Regions from separate parts of the Neobacillus sp. PVCKKU3 genome, predicted to be linked through region 1. Evidence: riboswitches for the same ligand, from Rfam matches in the RefSeq annotation. Region 1 holds a riboswitch; each other region holds the start of a gene.
The links. A riboswitch is a leader RNA that binds a small molecule or an ion and turns the genes downstream of it on or off. The one in region 1 is predicted to bind cyclic di-GMP.
Positions count from the first base shown of each region.

Region 2: it holds a riboswitch for cyclic di-GMP, as region 1 does, so the genes downstream of both, ACNQGS_RS12175 (DMT family transporter) here and ACNQGS_RS08550 (Flp family type IVb pilin) in region 1, are expected to answer to the same signal.
Region 3: it holds a riboswitch for cyclic di-GMP, as region 1 does, so the genes downstream of both, flgB (flagellar basal body rod protein FlgB) here and ACNQGS_RS08550 (Flp family type IVb pilin) in region 1, are expected to answer to the same signal.

Region 1 covers NZ_JBLVQN010000009.1:121,203-128,479, reverse strand. Annotated here, with positions in the region: gene ACNQGS_RS08575 (hypothetical protein) at 1-57, shown strand, start outside; gene ACNQGS_RS08570 (hypothetical protein) at 74-427, shown strand; gene ACNQGS_RS08565 (hypothetical protein) at 444-806, shown strand; gene ACNQGS_RS08560 (CBS domain-containing protein) at 936-1,370, shown strand; gene ACNQGS_RS08555 (DUF192 domain-containing protein) at 1,483-1,821, opposite strand; cyclic di-GMP riboswitch class I at 2,058-2,143, shown strand; gene ACNQGS_RS08550 (Flp family type IVb pilin) at 2,226-2,414, shown strand; gene ACNQGS_RS08545 (A24 family peptidase) at 2,502-3,002, shown strand; gene ACNQGS_RS08540 (TadE/TadG family type IV pilus assembly protein) at 3,002-3,382, shown strand; gene ACNQGS_RS08535 (pilus assembly protein TadG-related protein) at 3,385-4,290, shown strand; gene cpaB (Flp pilus assembly protein CpaB) at 4,306-4,863, shown strand; gene ACNQGS_RS08525 (CpaE/TadZ family protein) at 4,860-6,062, shown strand; gene ACNQGS_RS08520 (TadA family conjugal transfer-associated ATPase) at 6,075-7,277, shown strand, end outside.
Region 2 covers NZ_JBLVQN010000015.1:72,078-79,354, reverse strand. Annotated here, with positions in the region: gene ACNQGS_RS12210 (PilZ domain-containing protein) at 1-227, shown strand, start outside; gene ACNQGS_RS12205 (flagellar hook-basal body protein) at 271-1,179, opposite strand; gene ACNQGS_RS12200 (flagellar hook-basal body protein) at 1,531-2,382, opposite strand; gene ACNQGS_RS12195 (flagellar basal body-associated FliL family protein) at 2,408-2,812, opposite strand; gene ACNQGS_RS12190 (YaaR family protein) at 2,838-3,278, opposite strand; gene motA (flagellar motor stator protein MotA) at 3,382-4,173, shown strand; gene ACNQGS_RS12180 (OmpA family protein) at 4,249-4,974, shown strand; cyclic di-GMP riboswitch class I at 5,055-5,150, shown strand; gene ACNQGS_RS12175 (DMT family transporter) at 5,482-6,420, shown strand; gene ACNQGS_RS12170 (aminopeptidase) at 6,736-7,277, opposite strand, start outside.
Region 3 covers NZ_JBLVQN010000015.1:91,693-98,969, forward strand. Annotated here, with positions in the region: gene ACNQGS_RS12260 (flagellar hook-basal body complex protein) at 1-283, shown strand, start outside; gene fliM (flagellar motor switch protein FliM) at 362-1,279, shown strand; gene fliN (flagellar motor switch protein FliN) at 1,281-1,652, shown strand; gene fliD (flagellar filament capping protein FliD) at 1,926-3,479, shown strand; gene fliT (flagellar protein FliT) at 3,483-3,836, shown strand; gene fliS (flagellar export chaperone FliS) at 3,854-4,231, shown strand; cyclic di-GMP riboswitch class I at 4,350-4,437, shown strand; gene flgB (flagellar basal body rod protein FlgB) at 4,540-4,929, shown strand; gene flgC (flagellar basal body rod protein FlgC) at 4,940-5,386, shown strand; gene fliE (flagellar hook-basal body complex protein FliE) at 5,400-5,699, shown strand; gene fliF (flagellar basal-body MS-ring/collar protein FliF) at 5,838-7,277, shown strand, end outside.

The sequences.
Region 1 (7,277 bases):
AAAGGAAATAGTAATAAGGTCAAATCAAATGCAGGAGTAATAGAAAAACACTCTTAAAAGGGAATGGAGATTGATGGATCAAGAAAATCTACTAAAAAAACTTGATGAATTGTTCCAAAAGATCAGTACACTTGAGAAATCCCTCCAGGATAAAAACAATCCATCCGTCATTGTTAAAATGGACGTGAAGGATCTTCACCTACAAGAATTAAACATTGATGAACTAGCATTCCAGCTTGAAAAGTTGGATATTAAAGAGTTGAGCGGCATGTTGAATCTTGGGAATACCTTCTCTCCCAACGTCAATCGTAAGCAGCGCCCTAAAAATCCGGCTATCCATAAGAATCCGCAAAAAGGACAAATAGATAAAAGGGATGACATTCAAATAAACATAAATGGAAAGCCAGTGTCTTATACCATGAATTAGGGAAGGGATGTTGATATTGAAACGTTTTTCCCCCGCTTTTTTTATTGGATCGATTTCAATCGGAACGGTAGAAGGTGCATCCTGTGTTAATCTTGGAAACAATCTTCCAAGCGGTTTTGTCAATTATAAAAAACAAACCCAAGGATTTGGCTCGATAACCGGTGATCATAACGATATCCACGAAATTATAGCCTCAATCGATGAGAATGCGATCAGTGATATATTCCATTATGATTTATTGGAACAACAACAAAATGGACAGGCATTAGATAAGATTCAACAAGAGATGTTAAATTCAGAGCTTCATATTGAAGAAATGGATGATGAGAATGAGGAAAAAAGTAATCATTCTGTCAAAGATGAACCCAATTCCTTCTGATTTAGAATCTTGATGTCAGCCCTCGGTCATTTAAAAAGCTGTACAACTATTATTTGAAAAAACTTCCATAAATAATATCGCCAAAGTTCCCTATCCTATAAAGGTGTAAATAGGATTGGAGGAAGTTTCATGGCACAATTAAGAGACATTATGACATCAAATGTTGTTACAGTTAAGGAAACACAAACCGTACAGGAAGCTGCAGCGTTAATGAGCGAATATAATATCGGAGCGATCCCAGTAGTAAATAACAGCAAACAAATTGTTGGAATTGTAACAGATCGAGATATTACCCTTCGTACGACAGCTCAAGGTGAAGATGCACAAACACCAGTATCTGAAGTCATGACGGCACAGCAAATTGTACAAGGTACACCTGATATGGATGTTCATCAGGCAGCAGATTTAATGGCAGAGCAGCAAATACGCCGACTGCCGGTAGTCGAAAATGGACAAATCGTAGGAATGGTTGCTTTAGGTGATTTAGCCGTACAAAATCAATATGCTAACGAGGCAGAAGAGGCATTACAAAGTATTTCAACTCCTTCTGCACCGCAACAATAGTAAGGGATACTTTTAAAAGCACAGATCCAGACCTGGGTCTGTGCCAATCCATTAAATAAAAACAGAGTATGGGAAATTTCCCTTACTCTGTTTTTATTATAGGGTAGACATTTTAGGGTATAATCAGATCCCCAATTTTAATAGAATACCTTGAAATAGTCCCTGCTGGTAACTCTAAAGTTGATTTTGCATTTTTAATAGGGAAAATAACGGTCCAAGGTTTTACATGTTCTTTTAGATGAAGAATTTTATTTTGGTCATCCATAAAGATAACATCAATCGAGAAAAACATGAAAAACATATGAATGGAATTACACGGAGAAAGGAGAATGGCCTTATCTACAATCGGCTTCATTTTAAACATTAAACCTTTAAACCTTTTCCAAAACGTAGTGTATTTTATAACTGTAATGGGTACATCACGTACCCCATTTTTTGTCATTAATTTCATGCTAAACACGACCATTTCAAAAAATAATTAAACTTACCCATGTTCGTTCGAATATCTGTTTTATTTTATATTAAATAAATAGAACATTATAGCTACAAGATTTCCAATTAAATGTAAATAAGGGAATAATTCATCGTTGTTGTAGACCAAAATACCGTGATAATATGACCATACAAACCACGACAGATTTCGACACAAGCAAGATGACGGTTATAGTGTCGGCGTTGGTTCTTCTATTGTGAAAAAGGCAAACTAGAGGAAACTCTGGGACGCAAAACTATAGGGGCTTCATCGGTAGACGATATGCCAGCCAGTTGCCGAAAATGGGTACATAGCTCCATTCTTCGGGCATAGGAAGTTTTATGTCAAAAATATAAAAAAAGAAGAAGGGTGGTCTCATTAATATGATGAACCAAATGAAGAAATTTATTACAGAAGAAAAAGGTCAAGGTATGACTGAATATGGTCTAATTTTAGGAGTCATTGCCATTGGTGCAATTGCTGCTTTTGGAGCATTCGGTGACTCGTTAGTTGCTAAAATCAAAGCAGTTAAAGATAATGTTTTTGGCGCAACACCAACTTCCGCTGAATAATTACTTTCCATCATAAATAATTCCCGAGTGTAACAATATTAAAATCCTACTTTCTTTTCAAACCTAGAAAGTAGGATTTTTTTCGAGGTGAAGCTTTTGACGAGTATTATCCTATTTTCCATCTTAGTTATCTCATTTATTACAGATCTTAAAAGCAGAAGAATCTTAAACATGGTCACATTTCCTGCCATGATATTGGGCTTAATTTTTCATTCTGTTTCAGATGGATGGAATGGATTCCAATTTAGTGGCTTTGGTTTATTAGCCGGCTTTGCTTTATTGGTGATTCCTTACTTATTAGGCGGAATGGCGGCTGGAGATGTCAAGCTTTTAATGGCGATTGGCGCATTAAAAGGGGCCAGTTTTGTGTTTGGGTCATTTTTGTATGTGGCCATTATTGGCGGGATTATTTCCGTTCTGATCCTAATCAAAAATAAAGAATTAATAAGTTCCCTAAAACGAATCTTTCTTTCAGCGCAGCTTAAAACATTGGACGGATTAAATAAAGACGAATACCACCATGCGTTCCCATATGGGGTAGCGATTGTTTTAGGAACAGTATGCTTTTACGGAGTGGAATTGCTGTGATGAAATCTGAAAAGGGACAGGCAACCGTTGAATTAGCCATTTCCTTAACCTTACTAATGATTATTTTGTTTACGATTATTGATTTCGGACGTATTTTTCATGCCTATCTTACCCTTGATCATGCCAGCCGTGAAGCGGCCAGAATCGCAAGTTTAGGTGAAACGGATACCAAGATCATTCAAACGGCGAAAGATGCGGCTCCATCCCTTGATCCCAATCAAGTTCTAGTAGAGATTACCCCAGCCAGTTCTAATCGCACTAGGGGAGTGTATGTATCCGCGACTTTGTCCTACCCCATTTCGTTTTCCATTCCCATTTTGAAGGAGCTTTTGCCTGATCCTCTAAAGGTAAAGGCTAAAACCGTGATGAGGGTGGAATGATAATGAGGAACTTTTTTAAACATGAGAAGGGCTCTGTCAGCGTCATTGTTGCATTAGCGATGACGATGTTTATCGCATTACTGGCCTTGGTAATTGATGTCGGGTCTCTTTATCTTGATAAGAGCAGGCTCCAAAACATTGTAGATGCATCGGCATTAGCGGGTGCTCAGGAGCTTCCAAATTATATTTCCAAATCTAAAGAAGAGATTACCAAGACCATTCAACTGAACAATGAAAATCCGGTCAATTTTTATACTAATACAAATGAAACGAACACAGTGATTGAAGTAACCGGCAGTAAAAAAGGGACCTTCTATTTTGCAAAGGCATTAGGCCTGGAAGAGCCAATCATCCAAGCCAAAGGAAAGGTAGCCTTGCTGCCATTGGCATCAGGAAAAGGTGCCATTCCTTTAGGGGTGCAACCTTCGACCGATTTAATGTTTGGCTCACTTCAAACGTTAAAAGTCAGCGATTCCGCGAATGGGAATTTCGGTGCTATAGCCTTAACGGGTCCTGGTGCAAAGGACTATGAAACGGACTTAAAGAGCGGATACCAATTTGACCTGAAGGTTGGCTCGACTCTAAACACGCAAACAGGACAATTAGCTGGTCCGACCACACGTGCTATTAATCAACGCATTTCACTTTGTCCCAATGCCACCTATCTGAATTATCCTAAAGGCTGTACGAGAGTTGTGCTTGTTCCGATTTATCAGCCGGTTCAAACAGATCAAAATCAAATAAAACAAGTTAAGATTGTTGGCTTTGGGTCGTTCTTTCTAGAAAGTGTGTCTTCCACAAGTGAGGGAGCAGTCGTAACAGGCAGGTTTATTGAACGAACCTATACTGGGGAACCATCCGGTAATCAGACTGGGTATGGAACTTATAGTTATAAACTTATTCGCTAAAGACAGGGGATGGAAATGAATACAAAAAAAATATGGATGTTAGCCATTGTATTTGGCTTGCTGATGTCCATTTTCTTCTATGTGGCAACATCTGCTCAAGGAAATAATAAACAGGCGGAACTAGCCAATACGACTAAACAAGAAAAGAACGATTCAAAACCGATAGAAGAGGCTGTAGATGATACAGGATTAGGGATCGCTTCTGGAAAAAGAGCCTTATCGATTGCGGTCACGGAGGTTCAAAGTGTTTCCGGCTTTGTCAAACCTGGCTCTTATGTCGATGTTATCTTTATTTCACCGGTGCCGGCAGGGGAAAGCTCAACAGCCCAAATTCTTCTTCAACATGTAAAGGTGTTAGCGACTGGGTCAACGGTGACGGAAAAAGAAAATGAAAACCAAGAGCCCTACCAAATGGTCACACTTGAAGTAACTCCAGTAGAGGGTACTGCTCTTGCTTTTGCAAAAGAAGCAGGCGTTGTCACGCTTATGCTGAGCGGCGGAAAGGAACAAGCATCGCCACAGCCTGTTAATATGACTTTGGACCAATTAAAAAAGGGACAGATGCCTCAATGAGACTTAGTCATTATATTTTTTCAGAAAAAAGGATGTATTCCACTGCCGTCAAAATGGTATTGGATGAACAGCATCTAAGCAATAAGATTTTTGATACTTTCTCTGATTTAAAGGCAGCTCTTGATGACTCAAAGGGGGCAGTTGTCATCATTGGACCGCATGCCAGCCATGATCCTTATCAAATATGCCAGGAGATATCTCTTTTATTTCCAGTGACTGCCGTGATGTTATTGCTGAACAAAGAGGATATTGACTATAAAAAGGCTATGTTTTCAGGTGCTATCGATGTTGTCGATATCGAATCAGATGAAGAAGAAGTACTGGAATCGATTCAAAAAGCAGAACAGCTTGTGAAATTAAAGCTTGAAGGCGACCAAGAGAATAAGGAAAACCAAAAGACGGCCAAAGTGATTACCGTGTGCAGCACTAAGGGTGGGGTTGGTAAAACCACCATCAGTGTGAATATGGCTGTCGCCTTCAATAAAAACAATTTAAAAGTAGCGGTCCTTGATTTGGATCTTCAATTTGGCGATGTGGCGCTTCTTTTTGATTTGCAGCCTGTTCAAACAATCTATGACTGGGTGAAACAGTCCTTTGAAAATGGAGATAAATCGTACGAAAACTTTTTATCCAAACATAAATCAGGCATTGATATAGTAGCTGCTCCTGCTCTCCCGGAATTTGCCGAAATGATTACAGGTGAACATGTGGCCTATCTCATTGAAGCAATGAAAAAAGAGTATGACATTATTATTATTGATACACCGCCTGTTTTTGTAGACACTAGCTTAGTTGCGCTAGAAAGCTCAGATTTTATCCTGCTCATTGCCTCCATGGATTTGCCAGCCTTGAAAAACGGTAAGCTAGCCATCGAAACATTAAGCTTACTGGGGCTAAAGGAAAAAATCAACGTCATTATAAACAGAGATACAAACATTGATGGCATTGACAAGACCGTAATCGAGGATGTTTTAGGCATGAAGATGAAAGGCAGCATTCCAAGCGATTATCCGACGGTCATTTCCTCCGTCAATAAAGGAATCCCGTTTGTGACCATGGCGCCTAGAACTTCAGTGGCGAAAGCGATTATGAAAATATCGGAGCAGCTAATTAAAGAGGCTCCTCTCGAAAAGGATCGGGTAACAAAGGAGAAGAAGAAAAAAGGAGTATTCTTCTTCTTTACAAAAATGAAAAAATAGGGGGATTTTTACATGTCATTATTAAAACGTCTGAATGAAAAAAATCTCTCCCAACAAACGCAAACCGGATTGAGGGCTGTTCCAAATACCCCCAAAAAGGGGGGGAACAGGCCGCAGGAATCTGAGTTAAAAGTAGCTCTACAACAACATTTAATTACGGAATTGAAAAAAAGACCAGAGCTTTCAGATGAAAAGCAGCTGGAGTTTATTGAAAAAGAATCGATGAAATTTTTAAACGATAAAAGTGACCGGTTAACCTATGAAGGAAAAATAGAGTTAATCAAAACGGTATCCGATGAACTCGTCGGCTATGGTCCAATTACCGCCTTATTAAATGATCCGGACGTTTCTGAGATTATGGTAAATGGAGCCTTTCAGATTTATGTGGAGAAAAGAGGAAAATTAATATTGAGTGATTCCTGCTTCCGCGATGATCATCACGTCCTACAGGTCATTGAAAAAATTGTCTCGCCTTTAGGCAGGAGAATCGACGAAAGCAGTCCCATGGTCGATGCCCGTCTTCCGGATGGGTCGAGGGTCAATGCGATTATCCCGCCATTATCCCTAGTGGGTCCTTCGATTACGATCCGGAAATTCCCACAAAACCGCCTACAAATCGAAGATCTGATTCGGTTTGGTTCTCTATCGAAAGAAATGGCGGAATTTCTTGATGGATGTGTAAAGGCAAGGCTGAATATTTTTATCAGTGGGGGAACAGGAAGCGGTAAAACTAGTTTGCTGAATGTATTATCGTCGTTTATTCCTCATGATGAAAGGATTGTGACGATAGAGGATGCAGCCGAGCTTCAATTATTGCAGGACCATGTTGTCTCCCTCGAGACTCGTCCGCCGAATATTGAAGGAAAAGGGGCTATCACGATTAGGGATCTGGTCAAAAACTCGCTCCGTATGAGACCCGATCGCATTGTCATTGGTGAGGTCCGAAGCGGCGAGGCACTAGACATGCTTCAAGCGATGAATACCGGACATGATGGCTCCCTGGCAACCGGGCACTCCAATTCCCCACGGGAAATGCTGTCACGTTTAGAGACAATGGTCTTGATGGCAGGTATGGATTTACCGATCCGGGCTATCAGGGAACAAATGGCAGGGGCCGTTGATATTATTATTCAACAATCTAGGTTAAAGGATGGCAGCCGAAAAGTAGTCAATATTACAGAGGTAATTGGGATGGAGGGTGACACCATCGTCCTG
Region 2 (7,277 bases), on a different contig from region 1:
GCATGAAGCTGCATTCTTTGGTCGATATAGGTAAAATTGATGAAATAACAGTCGAGTTTGCCTTCTTGCGGGAATCCTTCACGCTGACCGGTCAGATCCGCAGAAGAAAGATTTTGGATAATGATTTGTATGAATACGGGGTTCATTTTCATCCGCTAGATGAAAAAACTGAACAAAAGCTATTTAAGGTCCTCTGGGAGAAAAGTAAAGAGAAAATCGTGATTTAACTCGAAAAGAGCCGCGGAAAACGGCTCTTTTTTTTTGTAAAGATTAACTTCTAATAATCCCATTAGCGATCCCCATCATTTGGTCGGCAAAGGAAATCGACCGGGAATTAAACTGGAAACCGCGCTGTGTTGTCAGCATGTCCGTAATTTCTTTGCTCAAGTCGACATTGGACGCTTCAAGATAGCCCTGACGAATTTGCGCAGCCGGATTACCTAGCACTTCATTCGCTCCACCTGTAAACCGATAGACATTTCCACCTTGTTGGATTAATTGCTGAGGATTCACAAAGTCCACAAGCGCGATTTGCTGGTTCGTTGGTGAAATGACGCCATTTTCATTAACGGCAAACGCCGCTCCTTCTGGGATTTCCACCGGGGCCCCGTTTCTGTCCATAAGGTAACAGCCGTCTGCGTTTACCAACCGGTATGTGCCATTGCCTGCCGGGCTCTGCTGGAATGATCCGTTACGGGTATAGAACACATCGTTCCCTTTCCCCACTTGAAAAAATCCTTTTCCATCGATCATAAAATCCAAAGGGTTGTTGGTGGCTTTGGCTGCCCCCTGTTCCAAATTCAACTGTGCTGCAGTGATGTGCACCCCAAAGCCTGTACGGATCCCGTTTGGGGTCAATCTGCCGACTTCGCGATTGGCAGCCTTCTGATTATCGATGGAAATCGCCAAGTTTTCTTCGAAGGATGCCTCTCTTCTTTTGAATCCGGTAGTTTCGGCATTGGCCATATTATTGGCGATCGTATCTAACTTTTTCTGATAGGCATTTAAGCCGCTTGTGGCGATATATAGCGATGTATTCATGAGATTCATCTCCTTTGCTTGTGTGTCCATGAGGGGCAAGGATGAAGGACATTTTCTTGCCTGCCACGACTCGTTTTGTCCTTCATAGCCTCGATGAAGGACATTTCCCCACTTGCCACGACTCGTTTTGTCCTTCATAAGCCCGATGAAGGACATTTCCCCACTTGCCACGACTCGTTTTGGCCTTCATAAGCCCGATGAAGGACATTTCCCCACTTGCGACGACTCGTTTTGTCCTTCATAAGCCCGATGAAGGACATTTCCCCACTTGCCACGACTCGTTTTGGCCTTCATAAGCCCGATGAAGGACATTTCCCCACTTGCCACGACTCGTTTTGGCCTTCATAAGCCCGATGAAGGACATTTCCCCACTTGCCACGACTAGTCTTGGCCTTCATAAGCCCGATGAAGGACATTTCCCCGCTTACCCCAACATGCTCTGTCCTTGATAAAAAGATCCCCGTAAAACTGGTAAGAATCCAGTGTAAATTACACTCTACCAATCGAATTCAACAGCTCCAAAGACTTATCATAAGCCTGCAAAACCTTCTGATTCGCTTCGTAAATACGGACGTTTTCCATCATGTTCGTCATTGTCATTGTCGGGTCGACATTCGATTTTTCAATCATCTTATGGCGCAGTTGCACACCGGCCGGCAATTCGGTCAATAACGGCGGCGGGTTTCCGCCTCCCTCCAGCTTGAACAGTCCGTTCCCGTCTTTAATCAGGTCGTTCGGATTTTGAATCAACACAAGTCCAATCCGATCCAGAACCGTCCTCCTAGAAAGATCATCCGGATAAAGAATAATCTCCCCGTCCGCACTAATAGAAACATCGCCGCCGGCCAATTCCGCACTCGTCCGAACCGGCTGGCCATTAGGGTTTAGCACCGCATATCCCTCCGTCGTGCGAAGCTGCCCCGCCTCGTCGATCGTGAATCTGCCGTTCCGGGTATAGCGGACTTCACCAGCACCGTTCTCCACAGCGAAAAACGCACCAGGCTTTTGCCCATTTTGCACCGTCAAAGCTCGGTCATCAATGGCCACGTCTAAAGGATTGTCTGTGCTCACAAGGTCCCCCTGCATAAAGCTCGAGATATTTTCCTGTGCATAGACCCCCTGCTGCAGCGACCCAATCAAGGAGAAGCCTTTCGGATTCGAGCCATTGCCATTCCCAGAGTCATGAATCCGCTCAAGCAAAACCCCCGGGAAAGAACGTAAGGTTGTATCCACTTTTTTATAGCCAGGCGTTTCAATATTGGCTAAATTATTCGTCAACGCCTCCTGCCTTCTTTGCAAGGCAATCATGCCGGACGCCGCTGTGTCGATCCCTCTAAGCATCGTTATTCTCCCTTTTTTTAAAAATTTACTGGATTAATAGTTCCGTTGTATAAACGTTCATAATTTTTCCATCAGAGAACCGCTCGTTAAGCTTGTCTTTGATTTTTCCTTCGAAGGCAGTAATATCCTTAAAATCGTCTTTATTTGATTTAGACAGAATCTTGATAATGTCGCTTTCGATGATTGGCTTTATTTTTTCTGATTGCTTCAACGTTTTCTTGGAATCCATTTCAATCGAAAACTGAACTTGAATTAAGTTTTCCGAATTGAGGTTGGTGCTGATTTGCTTCGTTTGAATGGTCTGATTAGCGAGCTGATCAAGCGTCTTATCCTGTGAGCTTACAGGGTTATTTTTTTGATATTGATAGTAAAAAAGACCGCCCGCGATGATTAACACAAGAACTACACTTAGCGTTAGGATTTTTTTCATCATTTTCATCCTTTTGGTGTCAAAATTACAGATAGAGGTCGATTAATAGGCCTTTGATTTCCCCTATCTTATCAAGCAATTGAATATTTGCATCCTCTTTTTCTAAAATTTTCTTCGACAGCTCCAACAGATTTTTATCAATCTCTTTAATAATTTTTAGCCTCCTCCCCCTATTCATTGACGTGAAAGAATCCGTTATTTCTAAAGAGAGGCCATTTTTTACAACTTCCTGCAAAAAGGATTGAATTAATTTTTTATATTTTTGAAGATCAGCAGCCGTTCGTGACTGAACCAATCGCTCCCCTTGCTTTTGAATCCCGTCTAAAAGGGAGCTTAGCTGCTCTTTTACCAAATTGGTTTTTGAATCTGTCAATATCTGTTGAAATGAGGATGATTCAGCTTGCTTCGTTTCTTTTTGAAAAAACATTTTATCGTTTGTGACACCAAATCCGTGACTGACTTTCAAGAGAAAACACCTTCCAAACGCTTAAGTTTGTGATTGTCGATATTTGTAAAACTAAATTACAATAAATTATTAATTTTAGCAATCATTAGAAAAGGAGAAATTTATGACGACATTTATCGGTTTGATTCTGGCTATCGTTTCTATCGGTGTAGGGATGGTATTAAAAGGCGCATCGTTTGAAGCGTTGGCGAACCCTGCTGCCTTTTTAATTATTTTTGGCGGAACGATCTCTGCCTTGTTTATCGCCTTTCCCATGAGTGAAATAAAAAAAATTCCGATGCTGCTGAAAATTGCTTTTGTCGAACCAAAGCAGCCCAGCCAAGATGAAGTCATCAAGATGATGGTGGAGTGGTCGATGGTGGCGAGGCGCGAAGGCGTACTTGCATTAGAGGAAATTTCCGAGTCCGTCGAGGATCCTTTTTTAAAAAATGGCCTTGAAATGATTATTGACGGCAGTGACCGGGACCAAATGGAGGAAATTTTGTTTAGCGAGCTAGAAGCAGCGGCAGACCGGCACAAGGCCGGCAGCCTCGTCTTCAGCCAGGCGGGGACGTATGCGCCGACACTAGGCGTTTTGGGTGCTGTGGTTGGTTTAATTGCGGCGCTCGGAAATCTTCAGGACATGGACAAACTCGGACACTCGATTGCCGCCGCCTTTATCGCGACCTTGTTAGGGATTTTTTCCGGATATGTCCTGTGGCATCCAATTTCCAATAAACTGAAGCGCATTGCGAAAAAAGAGCAGGACCTGAAACTGATGATGATGGAGGGACTTCTTGCCATCCAGGAAGGGTTAACACCTAAATTGATTGAACGAAAGCTGGCTGTTTATTTGCCAACAAAGGCACGTTTGAAACAGGAGGAAATGGTCGTGAAAGAGGTCGAGAGTCTGTAAGACTGTGAGTTCAAGCTGGAAAAATAGAGGCTGCGTTTTGACTAGGACATCTTGTAAGAAAGGAGGAATAGAACGGTGAGGAGGCGGAGACTGCAAGATAATGATGAGCATATGGACGAAAGCTGGTTAATTCCTTACGCGGACCTTTTGACCCTGCTGCTTGCTTTGTTTATCGTCCTGTTTGCTTCGAGCAGTATCAATTCGGAAAAGCTGCAGCAAATCATGGTTTCGATGAATTCAGCTTTGAGCGGCAAAGGAAGCAGTTTGATTTTAAAAGAAAATGCCAGCTCTCCTGTGGTGAAGCCGCTCGAAAAAACTGCCGGCAAGGTAGAGAAACAGGAAGAGAATGAAAAATTGCACAGCCTGATGGAGAATATTCAAAGCTATATAGAGGCACGCGGCTTGGAAAAGGTCATCACCGTTCAGGACGAGCCTAAGGGAATCAAGCTTTCCCTAAAGGATGTCATTTTGTTTGAGTCCGGCAGCGCCGAATTGAAGGGAAATTCCCCTGCAATTTTGGGTGACTTGCTGGATTTGATTAAAGGAGTGCAAAACCCTATCAGCATTGAGGGCCACACGGATAATGTCCCGATTACCGGGGGCAGATTCAGGTCGAACTGGGAATTGTCGTCTGCCCGTGCTTTGTCCGTTCTTTACTTTTTTGAGCAAAATGGCATCTCTTCTGATAAATTGCAATTTGCCGGCTTTGGCGAGCAAAAGCCGCTGTATCCGAATGACACAGTAGAGCACCGGCAGGCCAACCGGCGGGTAGATATCATGATTCTAAAAGTCCAAGAATAATTTTTTCCCAATATAAAAAACGGGAAAACACTTGCTGAGACAAGTTGTTCATCGTCAAAATAGTAGTAATTCCATAAATCGTACGATAAAGGCAAACCCATTGAAAAATGGCGACGCAAAGCTACAGGGGCTAAGGTCATTGGTCATTCCGATCATCATGCTAGCCAGCTTCCGAATACGGACTCCTGCGATTTATGACAATAGAAGAGGAGTGGAAATGGAATGAATACATTATTAGCTAAATTCAAAAAAGAGTGGCACTTGTTTAGGGTGAATTACCATGAGCTGTTGCTTGCAGACTGTCTTGACTATGAGTTGCAGTGCAAGCTCGAACAAAAGATTACTTACCATAAAATGAGATTAAATAGTTATTGTTGAGAATTAATTCCTCCCTTGATTGGTTTTGGACATGGAAAATAAAGGTCTACGAATTTCTAACAATATCTGCGATAATAGTAATAGATTTGTGAGAGTTCATTCAAAACACCATCAAGGAAGGAAGCAGCAATGAAACAATCTATAAGTTCAAAATCCATCAGCCTGGCGCTCACTATATCCATTATTGCCATATCGTTTTCGGCTATCTTTGTGAAATGGTCCGACGCGCCGGCTTCTATTTTAAGTATGTACCGAATGTTGTTTGCCAGTTTGTTATTGGCCCCGATGGTCTGGGTGAAGCGCAAGGAGTTTAAAAAAGTGAGTCCAAAAAATGGCGCCATGCTCTTTTTCTCCGGAGTTTTTCTGGCCCTGCATTTTGTTCTTTGGTTCGGCTCCTTAAAGTTAACCACGGTTGCAAGCTCGACCATCATTCTCGCCCTGCAGCCGATTATTTCGCTGGTAGGCGGATTTTTTCTTTTTAAAGAAAGAACGACTGCTTCCGCACTGGCTACTATGGGGATTGCAATCATCGGAGCGATGATGATTGGCTGGGGAGACTTCGGCTTAAGCGCTGATGCCATCCGTGGCGATCTTCTCTCCTTTTTCAGCGTTATCGCGGTGGTCGGTTATTTATTTATCGGGCAAACCGTCGTGAAAAATGTATCCCACTGGATATACAGCTTTAGCGTGTTCCTCTGTGCGGGGATTGTGCTTGTTGTTTATAATCTATGGGCCGGAGTGCCTTTTCTCGATTATCCGCCTAAAGAATGGGGGATTTTCCTACTGCTAGCCATCGTTCCGAGCCTTAGCCATGTGATTAATAACTGGCTATTAAACTATGTGAACGCGACAACCATTTCGATGAGTATTCTCGGCGAACCAGTCGGCAGCACGATTTTAGCTGTCATTTTACTCGGGGAGCGATTATCAGGCTGGCAAATCGCCGGCGGCCTCCTCGTCTTGCTCGGCGTCTTCTTCTTCATGAGCAAAAAACAAAAAGCCGCCCCGCCAATGCAGAAAGCAGCTGAAAACGAAAACTTCCACATAAACGAAACCCCCGGGGCCTAAGCTCACGGGGTTTTTGATGCATGAGAACCGTCCGAGACAACTGAAAAATCGACTTTTTACTAACACTTTTTTAACCGGTCATGCATGTTTTGTTAAAAATCGGTAGATATCTCTATTTTCTTCAATAATGAATAGATGCTAAATTGCATATTTTTGTCTTTAAGCATGGATAATCCCCCTCTTGGTAATGGTTTCTCGACAATTCCATTACACCCAAATGGGGGATTTTTCTTTTTATTCGTAGAAATTATTTATCCTGAAAAACTTCCAATTATTTGCAAGTGTTTTTCAGTGGTCTCGAACCGTCCCTCTGCCTCAAAATGAGACACGAGAACCGTCCCCATGCATCATTGTGACTGCGGGGTTTTTAATGACGCAGTCGATGTGTACGCCGGCTTCGTTGGTGCCGCCGAATGGTTTGTTGCTGCCGAAGGCGATGTGGACGGTTCCGAATACTTTTTCGTCTTCTAGGACGTTACCGGTCAGGCGGGCTTTTTTGTTGGTGCCGATGCCAAATTCGGCGATGATTCTGCCATTGCCGTCACCTAGGATTTCCAGCAATCGATTTCCGTCTTCACCGCTGGCATCTACCAAACGGCCTTTTTCAAGAGTCAAGGTAATAGGTTCCTTCAAGACGCCGATTCCTGCAATAGATCCGTCTACAATGATACTGCCATTAGCGGAATCTTCAAGAGGGGCGATATAGCTTTCACCAGAAGGCAGGTTGCCGGATTCTCCTTTCTCACGAAACACGCCTGTGCTCGGAATCCCCCGTCTTCCTTTAATAGAGAAGGTCAATTTTGTATGGTCCTTTTCAATCGTAACAGCTTCGCCCTTATCTAAAAGTTCGCAATAAT
Region 3 (7,277 bases), on a different contig from region 1:
TACGGTTGTTGTTTCCAATCCAGGCGGCTTGAAAAAAGTGGGCGGTTCCCTGTATGAATTAACAGGAAATTCCGATACAGAAACCAATATTGATAATCTAATTGCGAAGCGTTCAGATAACCATGCTGGGCAAATTGTTTCCGGCCAGCTGGAAATGTCGAATGTTGACCTATCCGAAGAGATTACCGAAATGATCACCGCGCAACGCGGTTTCCAGGCGAATGCGAAGGTAATTACTGTGTCCGATTCGATTTTGGAAGAATTAGTAAATTTAAAGCGTTAATAGTTTCGAATTTTTATAAGGGAGGGAAAGTATTACTGCTTTCCCTTCGCATCATTTTATGGTGGTGGAACCTACGCAATGAAAGAAAAAATCATTCAAAACAGCCAAGACGTCAAAGTCTATGATTTTAAAAAAGCGCTCCGCTTATCGATGGAGCAGGTTCGCGTGCTAACAAGAATCCATGATAATTTCGCTTATCAACTGGCCTCCTCGATTTCGACGCAATTAAGAACGATCGTGCAAGTGGATGTGGTGTCGGTCAATCAAATGCTTTACGAGGAATTCATCAAGGAACTGCCGGCTTATACAATTTTAAACGTTTTTGAAACGTCCGAAAAAGGGCGCATGATTATGGAGTTAAAGCCCCAAATGGCGTATGCCATCCTTAATCGTCTGCTCGGCGGCCGGGAGCTTTCGGCAGCCTCCGAGGATAAAACAACGTTAACGCAAATTGAGAATAAAATTCTTCATAAGCTGTTCGAGGGCTTTGTAGAGAATTTACGGAAATCGTGGAAGGACCTCATGAACGTCGATATGAAGGTAATTGAGATAGAAACGAATCCCCAGTTTTTACAGGTCGCCATCCCGAATGAAACCGTGATTGTGATTGCCTTTACGATTAAAATCGGGGATGTGACGGAAAAAATGCACATTTGCATTCCGTACATCATTTTGGAGCCGTTTTTGCCAAAGCTATCATCCTATCAATTGTTCTCGACCCGAAGCCACGCCAAAAGCACGCAGGAATCCAAGATGTTAAAGTCCAAAATTGAAGAACTGGAAATCCCGTTAAGCGTTGAACTGGGGCGCTCGAAGATTTCGATTGAAGAGTTTTTATCGTTAAACGCCGGGGATGTCATCCAGTTGAATCAGTTGTATGATGAACCGTTAAAGGCGAAGGTCGGAAAAGAAGTGAAATTCTTTGTCAAACCAGGTGTGAAGAAGACACGGCTGGCAGCAGAAATCGAAACTGTTTTAGAAAAAGAGGGAAAATAAGATGAGTAACGAGGGGAAAATTTCAAGAGAAGAACTGGAAGCCCTATTAGGTGATACCGAAAAGGAAACGAAGCCGTTTATTTTTCAAGACTTGCCGGATGAGCCGCAAAAGAAGGAAACGGACGACTCCGTTAATTTGGATTTGCTCATGGATATTTCGTTGGAGCTGGTTGTGGAGCTGGGCCGGACGAAAAAGAAAATTAACGAAATTCTCGAACTCACACAAGGCTCGATTATCGAACTGGACCGTGTCTCCGGCGAGCCGGTCGATGTCCTGATCAACGGGAAAATTGTTGCCAAGGGAGAAGTTGTCGTGATTGATGACTATTTTGGGATTCGAATTACGGAAATTTTAAATAAAACAATCAATTAACCTCCAGAAAGGCTGTCGCGGCCTTTCTTTTTTTCTGTATTCTAAATATATCCGCGGATTTTTTACCAATATCTGCGAATTTCCGAATATATCAGCGAATTTTTAAATATATCAGCGGATTTCCGAATATATCGGCGAATTCTAAAATTTATCCGCGAATCCTATATCCGGGCCCTCCACTCCCCAAAGTTTTCAAAAAGAACTAAACGTTCCCCCAAAACCTGCCGTTATTTTTATTAAAAGCAATGAAACGATGGTACGGAGGATTTCCAAATGATATCAAATGATTTTCGCTTATCCGGTCTGGCGTCGGGGATGGATACTGAGGCGCTTGTGACCAAATTAATGAACGCGGAAAAAATCCCCTTAAACAAGGTAATTCAAAATAAGACGATGACGGAATGGAAAATGGATGCGTACCGTGATGTGAATACCAAATTTCTCGATTTGCGGTCTTCGATGGAAGCGCTCAGGCTGGAGTCCACTTTTCAAAAAAGCAAGTTGTCGTCCTCGGATGCCGCCAAGGTCGATGCTTCACTTACAGGCACCCCAAGCAGAAGTGAATACGTGATTTCCTCTGCCAAACTCTATCAGCCGGGTACGCCTTCCTCTGTCAAATTCGCACAGGCAGGAGTAGCCAATGATAAAGCCGAACTAGGATCGGGATTTAGTTTTACCCTAAACAACGAACCTATCAGCCTTATTGCACAGGATACAATCCAAAGCTCGATTACAAAAATCAATGCCTTATCCGCGAAAACAGGGGTGACGGCCACGTATTCCAGCGGCGATAACGCGATTATTTTTACCTCAAAGGATGACCAGACGGGTATCAGCATTGCCAATGTATCCGATAGCTCAAACGTGCTTAAGATTGCAGCGGGTACGGTGGGCAGCCAGCAGAATGACTTCCCAGCAGGAAACGCCAGCGGGGCCGTCGGTACCTCACCTGTTCCATCAACGCCAGGCGAGGTCACCATCAATGGAACCACAATCACCATCAAAAGCAACCAATTTACTTACGACGGCATCCAGTTTAACCTAAAAACCGAACTGCCGGCCGGAAGCAATGTCACGATTACGAAGAAACCGGATGTCGATGCGATTTTTGACACGATCAAAGGCTTTGTTGACAAATACAACGAAACAATCAAAACCCTTCACGACAAATTGGGCGAAAAGCGCTATAAGGATTACACCCCTCTATTAGATGACCAAAAGAAGGATATGAAGGACAAAGAAATCGAGCTGTGGGAGGAAAAAGCAAAGAGCGGCCTACTCTCAAATGACCAGATGATTGCCTCCGCTCTCGACAAAATGCGGTCCATCCTCTATTCCAAAGTCAGTGACAAGGACCCTGCCATAATGCACAGTGACTTCGATACGCTGGCGGAAATCGGCATCACCTCAAGTACTAACTACCGGGATAATGGCAAGCTCGTCATCGATGAAATAAAATTAAAAGCTGCACTGGAAAATAATCTAGACCAAGTCGCTCAGCTTTTTTCAAAAAAATACGATATGGGGGCTTCCTCCAACAACACAGTTAACAATGCCGATGAGTTTCAAAACAGCGGTATCGCCTGGCGATTGTACGACCAGCTCAACGAAACGATGAAGGATATTACGAAAACGGCTGGGTATTCGAGTGACACTTATCTTTCCAAAGCGTTAAAGAGGCTGGATGAACAAATTGATTCCTGGGAGAAACGCCTGCAGACAAAGGAAAGCTATTACTGGAAGCAGTTCACGGCGATGGAGCAGGCCATCCAGAAATCGAATACGCAAAGCAGCTGGCTGATGCAGCAAATGGGTGGTGGAATGTAATCGATGGAGAAACAAAAAGAGCAGTTTTTAAAAGATTACTATCAGCTGACAAGCAATCTACTAGAAACGAATGAAGTAGAACTTATAGAACAGCTGCTCCAAGAACGAGACCAGTGCATTGAGAAAGTAAACGAGCTAGATCAACGTAACGGCGCCATCCTCATGAGCGAAGCCATCAAGGAAGAGCTCCGGCGCATTCACCCGTTAGAACGAAAGCTTCAGGAAAAATTAACTAGGGCCAAGCAAAAGATTCTTGCGGCGATTGGTTCTCTACAAAAAGAGAAAACAATCAAACAGCAGTACGGGGAACCAACTGCGGCAGCGGTAAGCGGAATTTTTTACGACAAGCGAAAATAAGGGAAAGGTGTGAGATGATGGCTCTGAATAATGCCTATCAATCCTACGAAAATAATCAAGTACTATATGCGAAAAAAGAAGAGCTGCCCCTTTTGTTATATACCGGGGCGATTAAATTTATCCTTCAGGCCAGAATGGCAATGGAGAAAAAAGACTGGCAAAGGGCTAATGACCGTATCCAGCGGGCTCAAAAAATTGTCACTGAATTAATGGTTACCCTGAATATGGATATCGAAATCTCAAAATCTTTCATAGTACTTTATGATTACATGAAGGAAAAGTTAATAGAGGCGAATATCAAAAAGGAAGAGCAACTGTTAGTTGAAGTGGAAAAAATGTTAACAGAACTGCAGGATACCTGGAAAGAAGCACTGAAAATAGTACGGCCTGCTTAACTAATTTAAGTTAAGTAGGCCTTTTTAATTAATTTTGTTGTCAGATTACTAAAACCATTGTATTATTATTTTTGTAGGAAAAATTCGACAATATAATTTCCAAAAATCGACAAATACAATCCGATAATAGCAAACCTGGGGAAACCCAGCGACGCAAAGCTATAGGGGCTAAGGATCCGAAGGGATTACGCCAGCCAGTTGCCGAAGAGTCATAGTTTACCCTATTAGACTATTCTTCGGAATGGTCTTTTTTATGTCCCAAAAACTAAAATTTGAGTATTCTGAATATTTGATAGGAGAGCTGATCCATGTCGATGCTTCAAAATATTAATCTCGTCCAACGTGCTTTAGATGCCTCTGTGTTAAGACATAATGCCATTTCCAATAATATCGCCAATGTGAACACCCCAAACTATAAACCCCAAAAGGTTATTTTTGAAGACATTTTAAAACAAGAACTTTCCGGTGCTGGCTTTGACGGGAAGAGAACCAATGCCAAGCATATCCCAATCGGCATAGCTGCTTCAAGCAAGCCTTTGGTGACCCAGGAACCTACTATCATGCAAAATAGCGGCAATGGGGTGGATATGGATAGTGAGATGACGGAGTTGACCAAAAACTCGATTTGGTACCAAACATTATCATACCAGATAAGCGAAGAATTCAATTTACTCAAAACAGCAATTAAGAGCAGGTAGGTGATTCATAATGTCGATGTTCCAACCCTTAAATATTAGTTCTTCAGCCCTAACTGCCCAGCGCTTAAAAATGGATACAATCTCCTCCAACATCGCCAATGCTACGACCACCCGGGGCCAATTGGTGGATGGGGTCTGGATGCCTTACCGGCGGAAGATGGTCGAGGTGCAAGCGAATGGGACGGGAGGGACCCCATTCAGCCAATTCTTGCAAAATGAAATGAATTCAAATGGGGTCAAGGTTACAAGAATCGTAGAAGACAAGACTCCGTTTCGGCCGGTTTATGACCCGACCCATCCCGATGCCAATAATGAAGGCTACGTGATGATGCCAAACGTGGACATTACAAAAGAAATGGTCGATCTGATGACAGCCTCCCGTACCTATGAAGCGAACATCACAGCCTTTAATGTTGGAAAAAATATGTCGCTGAAAGCCTTAGATATTGGCAGATAAGGAGTGTTAAAGAATGAGAATTGATCAGCTGTTTCCGGCGCAAGCATCGATCGTGGGAAAAACTCAAAATGCACAGCCCGCTTCCGTGTCAGGCACCTCTTTTTCGAACTCGTTAAGCGAGGCCTTACAGAAAGCAAATGAAACAATTGTCCAATCGGAAAACATGTCCGAAAAAATAGCCACAGGTGAAATAAAAAATATCCATGACGTCACCATAGCTGCACAAAAAGCACAAATCGCCCTGCAGCTGACAACCCAAGTAAGGGACAAAGTAGTCGAAGCCTACCAAGAAATCATGAGAATGCAAGTTTGAGGCATGGGGACGGTTCTTGTGCATCATTTTTCACTGAGGCATAGGGACGGTTCTTGTGCATCACCTTATCAGGAAGTCATGTAAAGAATGCAGGTTTTAAAGGTGCAGCCGATTTTTGGCTAGCATAGCGGAGGGCTTATGAATCAGAAATTTAATGATTTCAAGGAAAAACTCTCGCAGTTTTGGAAAAACGCGAGCAAGAAAAATAAAACATTGTATATTGGTACGTTTATTTTAGTAGTGGCCCTTCTCAGCGTTGGTATTTTTTATTTTTCCAAGCCCAGCCTCGTGCCTTTGTATGCCAATAGCTTGAGTCAAAAGGAAATTGGCGAGATTAAGGCCGTCTTGGAAAAGCAGGGGGTTACGGACATAGAAGTGTCCAATAATGGCACACAAATCCTCGTTCCGAAAGAGCAGGCAGCAGACCTGATCGTCAACCTGGCGGCAGAAGGGTATCCAAAGAACGGTCCGATTAGTTTTTCGGAGCAGACAAAGGATTTGAAATTTGGCGTAACCGACCGCGAGCTTGATGCCATCGAGAGGGAAGTCATTCAAGGGCAGCTGGCCAATTTAATGACGAAAATCAACGGCGTCAAAAATGCGGAGGTCATGATTACTCTTCCGAAGGACAGCGTGTTTATTCGGCCGGAGGAGGAAGGGAAAGCGAGCGCATCGATTATTGTTGATCTCGAGCCTGGTTACGAATTGGAAAAACAACAGATTAAAGCTCTTTACCATCTAGCATCGAAGAGTATTCCTAATCTGCCAGAAGAAAACATCGTCATCACTGATGAAAATGGCCAGCTTCTGTCTTTGCCGCAGTCGGGCGATAATGCCTTTGCCGGGGTAGACAGCTATGAAAGCCAACGAGAGATCAAGCAAAAGGTAGAGGCGGACATTCAGCGCAGCATCCAGCAGATGCTCGGCACGATGCTCGGACAGGATAAGGTGCTGGTCCAGACCTTTGTGAAGCTGAATTTCGACCAGGTGAGGACGCAGCAGAATTTAGTCGAACCGCTTCCGGATTCCGATAAAGGAATGGCTGTTAGTGTTGAAGAGGTCACGAAATCCTACAGCGGATCGGGAGCCGTTCCAAGCGGAGTGGACGGCACCGGTGAAGGCGATGTGCCTGCCTATGCGGCTGAAGGCAGCGGCGGAAAAAATGACTACCAGGAAAAAGTTAATCGCGTCAACTATGAATTCAACCGGATTACAAAGGAAATGGTAGAAAGCCCGTATACGATTGACGATTTGACCATTAACGTCGGAGTGGAACCGCCGAATCCGAAAAATGCGTCATCCTTAACAGCGGATACGCAGGATAATATCCGAAATATTATTGCCAACGTAGTACGGACAGCGATTAAGGACAATAAGGGGCTAACGGATGCCGATATCAACAACCGCATCACCGTATTCCCAAGAGAATTTGCCGGTAAAAAGGTTTTGACGCCTGCCAAGACGGATTTAAGTCAAAAGGAAACTTATATGAATTATATCTGGATTGGAGCAGCAGCATTAGGTCTCCTTTTAGTCGGTGGTTTGATTCTCGCCGCCCTGCTTAGAAGGAGAAAGAAA